DNA from 2 places in the Pseudomonas sp. LABIM340 genome. Region 2 is predicted to be linked to the other one. Evidence: predicted binding sites of a transcription regulator. Region 2 holds the regulator's gene; the other holds the start of a gene.
What was found. The regulator sigma-54, encoded in region 2, starts transcription at its own class of promoters, with help from an activator protein. The targets are predictions, from matches to a motif close to ANTGGCATNNANNTTGCTNT.
Positions count from the first base shown of each region.

Region 1: the regulator sigma-54 is predicted to act here: its motif matches at 4,127-4,146, upstream of fliD (flagellar filament capping protein FliD).

Region 1 is NZ_CM200227.1:244,446-250,228, forward strand. Features, by position in the region: gene ABKS89_RS01180 (FliG C-terminal domain-containing protein) at 1-479, shown strand, start outside; gene fliH (flagellar assembly protein FliH) at 486-1,184, shown strand; gene fliI (flagellar protein export ATPase FliI) at 1,186-2,517, shown strand; gene ABKS89_RS01195 (flagellar FliJ family protein) at 2,517-2,939, shown strand; gene flgM (flagellar biosynthesis anti-sigma factor FlgM) at 3,119-3,403, shown strand; gene flgN (flagellar protein FlgN) at 3,400-3,840, shown strand; gene fliD (flagellar filament capping protein FliD) at 4,171-5,520, shown strand; gene fliS (flagellar export chaperone FliS) at 5,517-5,783, shown strand, end outside.
Region 2 is NZ_CM200227.1:1,157,173-1,162,955, forward strand. Features, by position in the region: gene ABKS89_RS05570 (ZIP family metal transporter) at 1-329, shown strand, start outside; gene ABKS89_RS05575 (HPr family phosphocarrier protein) at 342-614, opposite strand; gene rapZ (RNase adapter RapZ) at 649-1,506, opposite strand; gene ptsN (PTS IIA-like nitrogen regulatory protein PtsN) at 1,509-1,976, opposite strand; gene hpf (ribosome hibernation-promoting factor, HPF/YfiA family) at 1,986-2,294, opposite strand; gene ABKS89_RS05595 (RNA polymerase factor sigma-54) at 2,373-3,875, opposite strand; gene lptB (LPS export ABC transporter ATP-binding protein) at 4,144-4,869, opposite strand; gene lptA (lipopolysaccharide transport periplasmic protein LptA) at 4,869-5,405, opposite strand; gene lptC (LPS export ABC transporter periplasmic protein LptC) at 5,392-5,783, opposite strand, start outside.

The DNA of each region.
Region 1 (5,783 bases), 910 kb from region 2:
CCGAGCTGGAACAACTGATCGACCGCAGCCTGCGCGTGCTCTCCACCCAGGGCTCGCAGGTGCGCGGGGTCAAGCAGGCGGCGGACATCATGAACCGCTTCAAGGGCGACCGTAACCAGATGTTCGAGCTGCTGCGCGCCCACAACGACGACCTGGTCGGCAAGATCGAAGACGAGATGTACGACTTCTTCATCCTCTCCCGGCAGAACCAGGAAGTGCTGCAGACCCTGCTGGAAGTTATCCCGCTGGACGAGTGGGTGGTTGCCCTCAAGGGCGCCGAGCCCGAGCTGGTGCGCGCCATCCAGGGCGCCATGCCCAAGCGCCAGGCGCAGCAGATGGAGTCTATCAACCGCCGCCAGGGCCCGGTGCCGCTGAGCCGCGTGGAGCAGGTGCGCAAGGACATCATGGGCGTGGTGCGCGAGCTGGCCGCCGAGGGCGACCTGCAGGTGCAGCTGTTCCGCGAGCAGACGGTGGAGTAATCGCGCATGGCGATCAAAGTCATCAAGGCCGACAGCCGCGCCTGGCGCCCGTACCGCTTCCCGCCGCGCTGCGCCACCGCCAGCGCCGACAACCATGGCTGGGACAGCGACCCGGCGGCGCGCCAGCGCGCCATTTCCGAAGGCTTCCAGGAAGGCCTCGAGCGCGGCTACCAGGACGGCGTCGGCGAAGGCCGTGAAGCCGGCCTGCGCGAAGGTTTCGAGGCCGGTCGCCAGGACGGCCTGCGCAAGGGCCGCGAGGAAGGCCGCGCCACCGGCCGCCAGGTGTTCGACGAGGCCAGCGCACCGCTGCAGGCCGCCGTCGAGGCCTTCGGCGAGTATCACCAGGCCTTCCAGCGCAGCCGCCAGAAGGAGCTGCTGGAGCTGGTGCAGAAGGTCGCGAAACAGGTCATTCGCGTCGAGCTCACGCTCAACCCGACGCAGTTGCTGACCCTCGCCGAAGAAGCCCTGGCTGCCATGCCGGGCGAGCAGGGCGACGTGCAGATCCTGCTCAACCCGGAAGAATGCGCGCGCATCCGCGAGCTGAACCCCGAGCGCGCTGCCAAGTGGCGGCTGGTGCCGGACGAGCGCCTGGCGCTGGGCGAATGCCGCGTGGTCACCGCCCAGGCGGAAGCCGACATCGGCTGCCAGCAGCGCCTGGACAGTTGCATGGAAGCCCTGAGCGCGCACCTGCAGGACGAAGACTGAGATGGCCCTGGGCGACGGCTTCAAGCTCGAAGAAGCGCTGCGCTCGCTGGACTCGGTCCAGCTGGCGCGGGTCAGCGGTCGCCTGGTGCGCGTCTCCGGCCTGCTGCTGGAAAGCCTCGGCTGCCGGCGCATGACCGGCCAGCGCTGCTACGTGGAAGTCGCCGACGGCGAGCGCCTGGAGGCGCAGGTCGTTGGCTTCAACCGTGACATCACCTACCTCATGCCCTTCAAGAAGCCCGTCGGCCTGACCTCCGGCTCGCGGGTCTTCCCGGCGCCGGACGAAGCCGTGCTGCACATCGATCATTCCTGGCTGGGGCGCGTGGTCAACGGCCTCGGCGAACCCCTGGACGGCCTCGGCAAGCTCGCCGGCCGCCACCCGCTGCCCACTGAATTGCCGAACGTAAACCCGCTGCGCCGGCGCCCGGTGTCCGAGCCGCTGGATGTCGGCGTGCGCGCCATCAACGGCCTGCTGACCCTGGGCAAGGGCCAGCGCGTAGGCCTGTTCGCCGGCAGCGGCGTGGGCAAGAGCGTGCTGCTGGGGATGATCACCCGGCAGACCAAGGCCGATGTGGTGGTGGTCGGGCTGATCGGCGAGCGCGGCCGCGAAGTGCAGGAGTTCATCCTGCATTCCCTCGGCCCGGAAGGGCTGCAGAAGGCAGTCGTGGTGGTAGCGCCAGCCAATGAGTCGCCGCTGATGCGCCTGAAGGCCACCGAGCTGTGTCACAGCATCGCCGCCTACTTCCGCGATCAGGGCAAGGACGTGCTGCTGCTGGTGGACTCCCTGACCCGCTACGCCATGGCCCAGCGCGAGATCGCCCTGGCCCTGGGCGAGCCGCCGGCCACCAAGGGCTACCCGCCGTCGGTGTTCGGCATGCTCCCGGAACTGGTGGAAAGCGCCGGCAACGGCGAGGGCGAGACCGGCAGCCTGAGCGCCATCTACACGGTGCTGGCCGAGGGCGACGATCACCAGGACCCGATCGTCGACTGCGCCCGCGCCATCCTCGACGGGCACATCGTGCTGTCGCGCCGGCTGGCGGACGTCGGGCACTACCCGGCCATCGACATCGGTGCCTCGGTCAGCCGTTGCATGAGCCAGGTGGCGGACCCGCTGCACCTCTCCGCGGCGCGGCAGTTCAAGGAATTCAGCGGCACCTATGAGCGCATCAGGGAGCTGATCCCGCTGGGCGGCTATACGCCGGGTATGGACGTGAAGACCGACCGCGCTGTGCAGCTGGCGCCCATGCTGGAGCGCTACCTGCGCCAGGAGACCGCCGACGGCGCCGAACTGGGCAACAGCGTCGCGACCCTGCAAAGCATCGTCGGGGGGCGCTGATGAAGACGCAGATCGACATGCTCGGGCGCCTGGCCGATGTGCGTGGCGGCAAGGTCCGCGAGCTGTTGGGGCGGGTGAATTACCAGCAGAACCTCTGCCAGCGCTACCGCAACAACATCACCGGGCTGGACCGCTTGTGCGGCTTCAGCGTGGCCACCAGCACCCCGCTGCAGCGACACAACCAACAGCAGTACAAGGCGACCCTGCACAAGATGCTGCAGTTGCAGCGCCGCGAGCTGGAAGTCGCCGAACAGACCCTGGCGCGCATCCAGGGCGAGCTGATGGCGGCCATGCGCAGCGAGAAGGTGCTGACCCAGGTGATCGAGGCCAAGGTCGGCCAGTGGCAGCTGCAGCTTGCGCAGCAGGAACAGAAAATCCAGGATGGCCTCGCCGCGCAGTCCTGGTGGCGGGCGCGGGCGTGAAGGCAATGGCGGATAACTCGTTCCGAGTTATGCGCCCTACGATGGGTTTGCCCCGTAGGGCGAATAACCGCTAGCGGTTATCCGCCGGCTCTTGAGTCTCTGTGAAACACGGCATTTAAGTTTTGCTTCGAGGCGGTCGCCCTCTGAGGGAAAGGCCCAAAAATATTCGGATACCGACCATGGAAATCACCCGGCAACTGACCAGCGTCGCGCTGGCCACCAGCGAGTCCGCCAAGAGCGCGCGCAGCGAGCGCGTCGCCCCGGTGGCGGAGACCAGTGCGAGCGCGCCGGTCAACGATTCGCTGCGCCTGGACGAAATGCAGGAGACCCTGCGCGCCATGCCCGACGTGGACCAGAGCCGCGTCGCGGAAATCCGCCGCGCACTGATGAATGGCGAGCTGCAGAACGACACCAGCGTGCTCGCCACCAGCATCCTCTCCTACCATCGCGGCAGCGACGCATGACCCAGCGCGCGCGGCTGCTGCAGGTCATCGAGCAGGACATCCAGCAGGATGGCCGCGATTGCCTGGCGCTGCGCGAGCGCCTGCAGGAGCTGTACCGCCACCTGCTGGCGCGGGACAGCGCGCAGATCGAAGCGCTGAACCCGGACATCCAGGCACTGCTCGAAGGCGTCGCCGGCCGCGCCCAGCGCCGCAGTCGCGTGCTGCGTGCCTTCCACCTGCCGATGGACGCCGAGGGCATGCGCACGCTGCTGTCCAACTACCAGCCGCCGCGCCGCGAGGAGCTGCAGCAGGAGTGGCTGCAGCTGGGCCAGCTCACCGCCCAGTGCAAGCGCCTCAACGAGCGCAACGGCAAGCTGCTGGCGATGCACCACGACATCCTCAGCCAGCTCATGGGCGATCCGCGCGAACAGCCGGTGTATTCGCGCCAGCTGTACTGATCTGTCCCAGGGCGAGCTGCGATCAGGCTCAGTACTGGACTCCCCCTGTAGGAGCGGGCCATGCCCGCGACCGCGCGCATGGCGCGCTCCTACAAAAAAGCGCGGCTGCCAAACACCCCGCCGAAATCTCTTAACGAATCCCTCCCCACGGTCGCCTTTTCCCTGCATCAGGGTGCGTGGTCGGCAGGCGGAAATGCCGCTTCCCGCTGCGCGCCAAAGCACGCCGGGCGGAAGTGAAACTTCTCCCCGGTTATCCCGAAAAGCCCCGTATGGCGGGCCTTCCGGCATTGGCACCGTAATTGCTCTTCCGACCCAAAGAGGTGGATTCACATGGCGACCATAGATTCCGATTACGTCAAAAGCATGGCCCAGCAGTTGGCCACGTACGAGGTGCAGAACGGCCTGAACAAGGCTGACCGCAACAAGTCCTCGTACCAGTCGCAACTGACTGCCGTGACCTCCCTGGAGTCGGCGCTCAAGACCTTCTCCTCGGCGGTAAAGAGCCTGCAGGGCGTGACCGGCAGCAACACCAGCATGCTGGTGAACAGCGCCACCACCAGCAAGGACGGCTACCTGACCGCCAAGGTCGACAAGAACGCCGTGCCCGGCAGCTACGACTTCTTCGTCGAGCAACTCGCCACCAGCCACCAGCTGTCCTTCTCCGGCCTGCAGTCCGGTGATGTCGACACCCAGGGCACCCTGACCCTGACCCAGAACGGCAAGTCCTTCGACATCGATCTGAGCAAGATCGACACCGACGGCGACGGCAGCAACTCGCTGGACGAGCTGGCCGCAGCGATCAACAAGGCCACCGACAACACTGGCGTGAAGGCCACCCTGGTGCGCAGCAACGGCCAGGTATCGCTGGTGCTGGGGGCCGAGAAGTCCGGCGCGGACAACGCCATCAGCCTGTCGCTGAGCGGCACCGACAGCGCGAACAGCGCTTTCGAGAACGCCATCGGCAACCCGCAGGAACTGTCCAAGGCGCAGGACGCCCGCGTTCGCCTGGGTGGCGAGAGCGGCATGCTGCTGACCAACTCCAGCAACACCTTCGACAACATCATCGACGGCGTCAGCGCCAGCTTCACCCAGGCGCAGAAGTCCGGTGAACAGGCCATTCGCCTGACCGTCGCGCAGGACCAGAGCGAAACCAAGAAGAAGGTGCAGACCTTCATCGACGCCTTCAACGCGCTGGCCAGCACCATCGACAGCCTGACGGCGGCCGGCGACCAGAACGGCAACGCCCGTGGCGCCCTGGCTGGCGACTCCAGCGTGCGCTCCATCGAGAACGCGCTGAACCAGATGGTTCGCACCAGCTTCGGCGGCGCCAACCTGATCACCCTGGGCATCAGCGCCGACCGCAACGGCAAGCTGACCCTCGACGCCACCCGCTTCGAGAAAGCCATCGCCAGCGACCCCGAGGCCCTGGACAAGCTGTTCATGGGCAAGGGCAACCTGCTCGACAGCCTGGACAAGGGCGTCGCCGTCTACACCAACAGCGTCAACGGCGTCATGAAGAACCGCAAGGACGCCCTGAACAACAGCCTGCGCCGCGTCGACGATGACTACGACAACCTGCAGAAGCAGTACGACACCTACTACGCGCGCTACCTCAAGCAATACACCTCGATGATGCAGACCATGCAGTCGATGGACCAGACCAGCGGGATGTTCGGATGACCGCCTACGGCATGAACGAAAGCTACGACAGTTACCGGATGATCGACCTGGAATCCAAGGCCGCCTCGTCCTCGCCCTATGAACTGGTGCTGGTGCTGTTCGACGGCCTGCTCGACGAACTGGCCCGCGCCCGCGGGCACATCGAGCACAAGCGCTACCAGCAGAAGGGCCGCTCCCTGGAGAAGTGCCTGAACATCCTCAACGGCCTCAATGGTGCGCTCGACTACGAGAACGGCGGCGAGACCGTACAGGGCCTGGCGCGC
Region 2 (5,783 bases):
CGCTGGGGATCGCGCTGCAGGATGTGCCCGAAGGGCTGGCGATCGCGCTGGTACTGGCTGGGGCGGGCGTTTCGCGCGGCAAGGCGGCGCTGGCGGGTGCGGCTTCCGGGCTGGTGGAGCCCCTGTTCGCGGTGCTTTGCGCCTGGCTGATCGGCATCTCGCGGATGTTCCTGCCCTGGGGACTGGCCGCAGCGGCGGGCGCGATGCTCTATGTGGTGGTGCGCGAGATCATTCCCGAATCACAGCGGCGCGGCCACGCGGCGCAGGCCACACAGGGGCTGATCATTGGCTTCTGTCTGATGATGGTGCTGGATACGTCGCTGGGCTGAGGGCCCGGCGCGTCACTCGCCTTCGTCGAAGTAGTTGTTGATCAGGTCGACCAGCGCCTTGATTGCTTCGTCTTCCTGCTCACCTTCGGCGGCGAGGTGCAGATTGGTGCCCTTGCCGGCGGCCAGCATCATCACGGCCATGATGCTCTTGCCGTCCACCGTACTCTCCGGATTGCGGCCCACGCGAACCTGGCAGGGGAACCGCCCTGCGACGCCGACGAATTTGGCCGCCGCGCGAGCGTGCAGGCCAAGCTTGTTGATGATGGTGACTTCGAGGGCGGGCATCGCGAGGGGCTGTCCTTTTGTTGTCTGTCGCTGCTTAGCTCAGGTCGCGGTGGCGAATCTGTACGTTGGTGAGAGTTTCCTTGAGGGCCTGACCAATGCGCTCGGCAATGTAGGTCGAGCGGTGCTGGCCACCGGTGCAGCCGATGGCGATGGTCACGTAGGCCCGGTTGCTCGCGGCGAAGCGCGGCAGCCATTTGTTCAGGTAGGCGAGGATATCCTGGTACATCTCCTCGACGTCCGGTTGCGCCGCCAGGTACTCCTGGACTTCCGCTTCCAGCCCGGTGTGCTCGCGCAGTTCGGGCTTCCAGTACGGATTGGGCAGGCAGCGCACGTCGAACACCAGGTCGGCGTCCACCGGCATGCCACGCTTGAAGCCGAAGGATTCGACCAGGAAGGCGGTGCCCAGTTCGGGCTTGTTCAGTAGGCGCAGCTTGAGCACGTCGCGCAGCTGGTAGAGGTTCAGGTTGGTGGTGTTGAGCTTGAGATCGGCCAGGTCGGCGATCGGCGCCAGCAGGTTCGACTCGTCGCTAATGGCCTCGGCGAGGGAGCGAGTGTCGGTGGTCAACGGGTGGCGTCGGCGAGTCTCGGAGAAGCGTTTGAGCAGCGTCTCATCATCGGCATCGAGGTACAGCACGTCGCACTGGATGTGCTTGTCTCGGGCTTCCTGCAGCAGCTCGGGGAAGCGCTGCAGCTGGCTGGGCAGGTTGCGCGCGTCGATGGAGACGGCGACCTGCGGATGCAGCAGCTCGGTGTGCAGCAGTGCGCGCTGGGCCAGGTCCGGGAGGAGGCTGGCCGGCAGGTTGTCGATGCAGTAGAAGCCGTTGTCCTCGAGCACGTTGAGCGCGGTGCTCTTGCCCGAGCCGGATCTCCCACTGATGATGATCAGGCGCATGATCAGTGCCCGTTGTTCTGGAAGTCCACGACGATCCGGTACAGGTCCTCGCCGTTGGCGGCGTGACGCAGGCGGTCGCGGACGTCGGAGCGGTCGAGCATGGAGGCGATCTGCCGCAGCAGTTCCAGGTGCTCCTCGGTGGCCGCTTCCGGCACCAGCAGCACGAACACCAGGTCGACCGGCGCGCCGTCGAGGGCGTCGAAGTCTACCGGGTGATCCAGGTGCAGGATGGCGCTGATGGGCGACTGGCAGCCGGGGAGGCGGCAGTGCGGAATGGCGATGCCATTGCCGAAGCCGGTGGAGCCCAGGCGTTCCCGGGCCACCAGGCTGTCGAAGATGTCTTGGGAATCGAAACCCGGCAGCTCGCGAGCCACCAGGTTGGCGATTTGTTCGAGGACACGTTTCTTGCTGCCGCCCGGCACGTTCACGAGGGAACGGCCGGGGGTCAGGATTTGCTCAAGTCGGATCATAGGGAGGGGTTAACGGACACCAACACCTTGCTGGCGTTCGAGGTATTTTTCCTTGTGCTTGATCAGTTGGCGGTCGAGCTTGTCGGTGAGCAGGTCGATGGCCGCGTACATGTCTTCATGTTCCGCGCAGGCCACCACTTCGCCACCGGCGATGTGGAGGGTGGCTTCAATTTTCTGCTTCAGCTTCTCGACCTCCATGATGACCTGAACATTGGTGATCTTGTCGAAGTGGCGCTCCAGTCGGCCAAGTTTCTCGCCGACATAGTCGCGCAGGGCGTCGGTCACATCCAGTTGATGTCCACTGATGTTGACTTGCATACCGCTTTCTCCTTGTTGCCCGTGTGTAAGTGGCAGGTTATGGGGCCTGCCGCCGGAACACCTTGGCGTGGATCAACGTCACACCAGCCGCTTGCGCTCGCTCGAGGGAGAGATTCCTAGGGACTCCCGGTACTTGGCGACGGTACGACGTGCCACTTGAATGCCCTGTGCCTCCAGTAAACCAGCGATCTTGCTGTCACTCAATGGCTTTTTCGGACTTTCCGCCGCGACCAGTTTCTTGATGATGGCGCGAATCGCGGTGGACGAGCACTCGCCGCCTTCGGAGGTGCTGACGTGGCTGGAGAAGAAGTACTTCAGCTCGAAGATGCCACGCGGCGTGTGCATGAATTTCTGCGTGGTGACGCGGGAGATGGTCGACTCGTGCATGCCCACCGCCTCGGCGATGTCGTGCAGAACCAGTGGCTTCATCGCTTCCTCGCCATACTCGAGGAAGCCGCGCTGGTGCTCGACGATCTGGGTCGCCACCTTCATCAGCGTCTCGTTGCGGCTCTGCAGGCTCTTGATGAACCAGCGCGCTTCCTGCAACTGGTTGCGCATGAAGGTGTTGTCGGCGCTGGAGTCGGCGCGGCGCACAAGGCCCGCGTACTGCGAGTTCACGCGTAGGCGCGGCACCGCTTCCTGGTTGAGTTCCACCAGCCAGCGCTCGTTGTTCTTCCGCACGATGACATCCGGGACGACGTATTCGGCTTCGCCGGATTCGATCTGCGAGCCGGGCCGCGGGTGCAGCGACTGGATCAGCTCGATGGTCTCGCGCAGCTCGTCTTCCTTGAGCTTCATGCGGCGCATCAGCTGGCTGTAGTCGCGGCTGCCGAGCAGGTCCAGGTGATCGCTGACCAGACGGATGGCCTCGGCCAGCAGGTAGGTCTTGGTCGGCATCTGGCGCAGCTGCAGGAGCAGGCATTCGCGCAGGTTGCGGGCACCGACGCCGGCGGGTTCGAGCTGCTGCACGCGGCGCAGGACGACTTCCACTTCATCCATCTCCACGCCCAGTTCCGGGTCGATGGAGGCGAGGATGTCGTCGAGGGACTCGTCGAGGTAGCCGTCGTCCGTGATGCCGTCGATGATGCTCAGGGCGATCAGGCGGTCGGTATCGGACATCGGCAGGAGGTTGAGTTGCCACAGCAGATGGCTCTGTAGGCTTTCACCAGCGGAGGTGCGGGAGGTGAAGTCCCACTCGTCGTCATCGTTGCTGGGCAGGCTGCTGGCGCTGGTCTGGTAGATGTCTTCCCAGGCGGTATCGACCGGCAGTTCGTTGGGGATGCGCTCGGCCCACTGGTCCTCGTCGAGGCTGTCGACGCTGGGTGTGGTGCTTTCCTGGAAGTTGTCCTGGGAGCTGCTGCTGGTGCCGTTGGCGCCGGACTCGGCACCGTCCGCCATGGGATCGCTGTTGTCGAAGTCCTCGCCTTCTTCCTGGCGCTCCAGCATCGGGTTGGACTCCAGGGCTTCCTGGATTTCCTGTTGGAGGTCCAGCGTGGAGAGCTGGAGCAGTCGGATGGCCTGTTGCAGCTGCGGAGTCATCGTCAGCTGCTGGCCCATCTTGAGGACTAGCGATGGTTTCATGGCTGGAACTAGGCACCTTGTTCGCTGGCGCGAAGCGCGCCATATCCACGACTACGGACACCGGGGTGCCGCGAGGAAGCAAATTATATGCCTGAGTTTGGACGCTTTGCCTAGGGGCTGTCGACCTTTCGTTACAACCCGGTTGCACCAGGGTACGGCAGGCAGCCGGCTGCGTCGCGGAGCGGCCGACGGGCCGCGCCACGCTTGGTGGAGAGATGGAGCTGCCACGCCCTGGCAGGGGCGCGGCACGGGGCCTTGGAGACAGGCCTTAGAGGCGGAACTCGTGGCCCAGGTAGACTTCCTTCACCAGGTCGTTGGCGAGGATGCTCTCGGCGCTGCCTTCGGCGATCAGCTGACCGTCGTTGACGATGTACGCCGTTTCGCAGATGTCCAGGGTCTCGCGGACGTTGTGGTCGGTGATCAGTACACCGATGCCCTTGGCCTTGAGGTGATGGATGATCTGCTTGATGTCGCCCACGGAGATGGGGTCGACGCCGGCGAAGGGTTCGTCCAGCAGGATGAACTTCGGCGAACTGGCCAGCGCGCGGGCGATTTCCACGCGGCGTCGCTCACCACCGGACAGGCTCATGCCGAGGTTGTCACGGATGTGGTGGATGTGGAATTCCTCGAGCAGGCCTTCCAGGGCTTCCTGGCGGCCGGCGCGATCGAGGTCGGTGCGGGTCTCGAGGATCGCGCCGATGTTGTCCGCCACCGACAGCTTGCGGAAGATCGAGGCTTCCTGCGGCAGGTAGCCGATGCCGGCGCGGGCGCGGCCGTGCATGGGCAGGTGGGTGACATCCTGCTCGTCGATGCGCACGACGCCCTGATCGGCGCGAACCAGGCCGACGATCATGTAGAAGCAGGTGGTCTTGCCCGCTCCGTTGGGGCCGAGCAGGCCGACGATCTGCCCGCTCTCGATGCTCATGCTGACGTCGCGGACGACTTGCCGGCTCTTGTAGCTCTTGGCGAGGTGCTGGGCGGTTAGCGTAGCCATTACTGCGCTTGATCCTGCTTTTTCTTGGGCTGGATGACCATGTCGATACGCGGGCGCGGCGTGGTCACCTGGGAGCCGGTGGCGCGGCCTGCGTTGACGATCTGGCGCTGGGTGTCATAGACGATCTTCTCGCCTTCGAAGGTGTTGCCTTCCTGGATCACCTTGGCCTGGTCGATCAGAACGACGCGGTTCTGCGAGACGAAGTACTGGATGGTCAAGCCGTAGGCCTGGGTGATCTGCTTGTCCGGCGCCGGCTTCTGTTCGAAGTAGGCGGGCTTGCCGACCGAGGTGACGACTTCGATTTCGCCGTCCTTGTTCTGCTTGAGCGTAACGGTGTTGCCAGTCAGCTTCATGCTGCCCTGGGTTACCACCACGTCGCCGCGATACACGGCCACGCCCTGCTTGTCATCCAGTTCGGCGCTGTCGGCCTGGACGCGGATCGGCTGTTCCCGGTCGGTGGGAAGAGCCCAGGCGGCAGAGCTGCCGATAGCGGCGGCGAGGCTGAAAAGAAGGGGGAGGGTGTTAACGAGCCTCATGCTGACCTCTTACGTTGGACAGCAGGAGCATCCGGCTGTCTTTCAGATACGCTTTCATGCCAACTGCCGTGGTCACACCGTTGGGTTCGGTAATCTTCACGGGCTGGTCAGTCTGCGCATAGTCCTTGTCTGGGAACACCGTCATGCGCGAGGTGTTGAGCAGGAGCGTGCGCTGCTGCGCGTCGGTGCGCGCGACGCGCACGTCGTCGATCAGCTCGACCTGCTTGCCTTCGGGGGCCACTTCGGCGCGAACGCTCTGGACGTGCCACGGCTGAGGCTCATTCTCCCGGTGGAAGTAGAGGTCGGGCGTGGTAACCAGGGTCACGTCGCTTGCTTTCAGGTGTTCGAGTTTGTCGGCGGTCATCTCGTAGGCGAGGG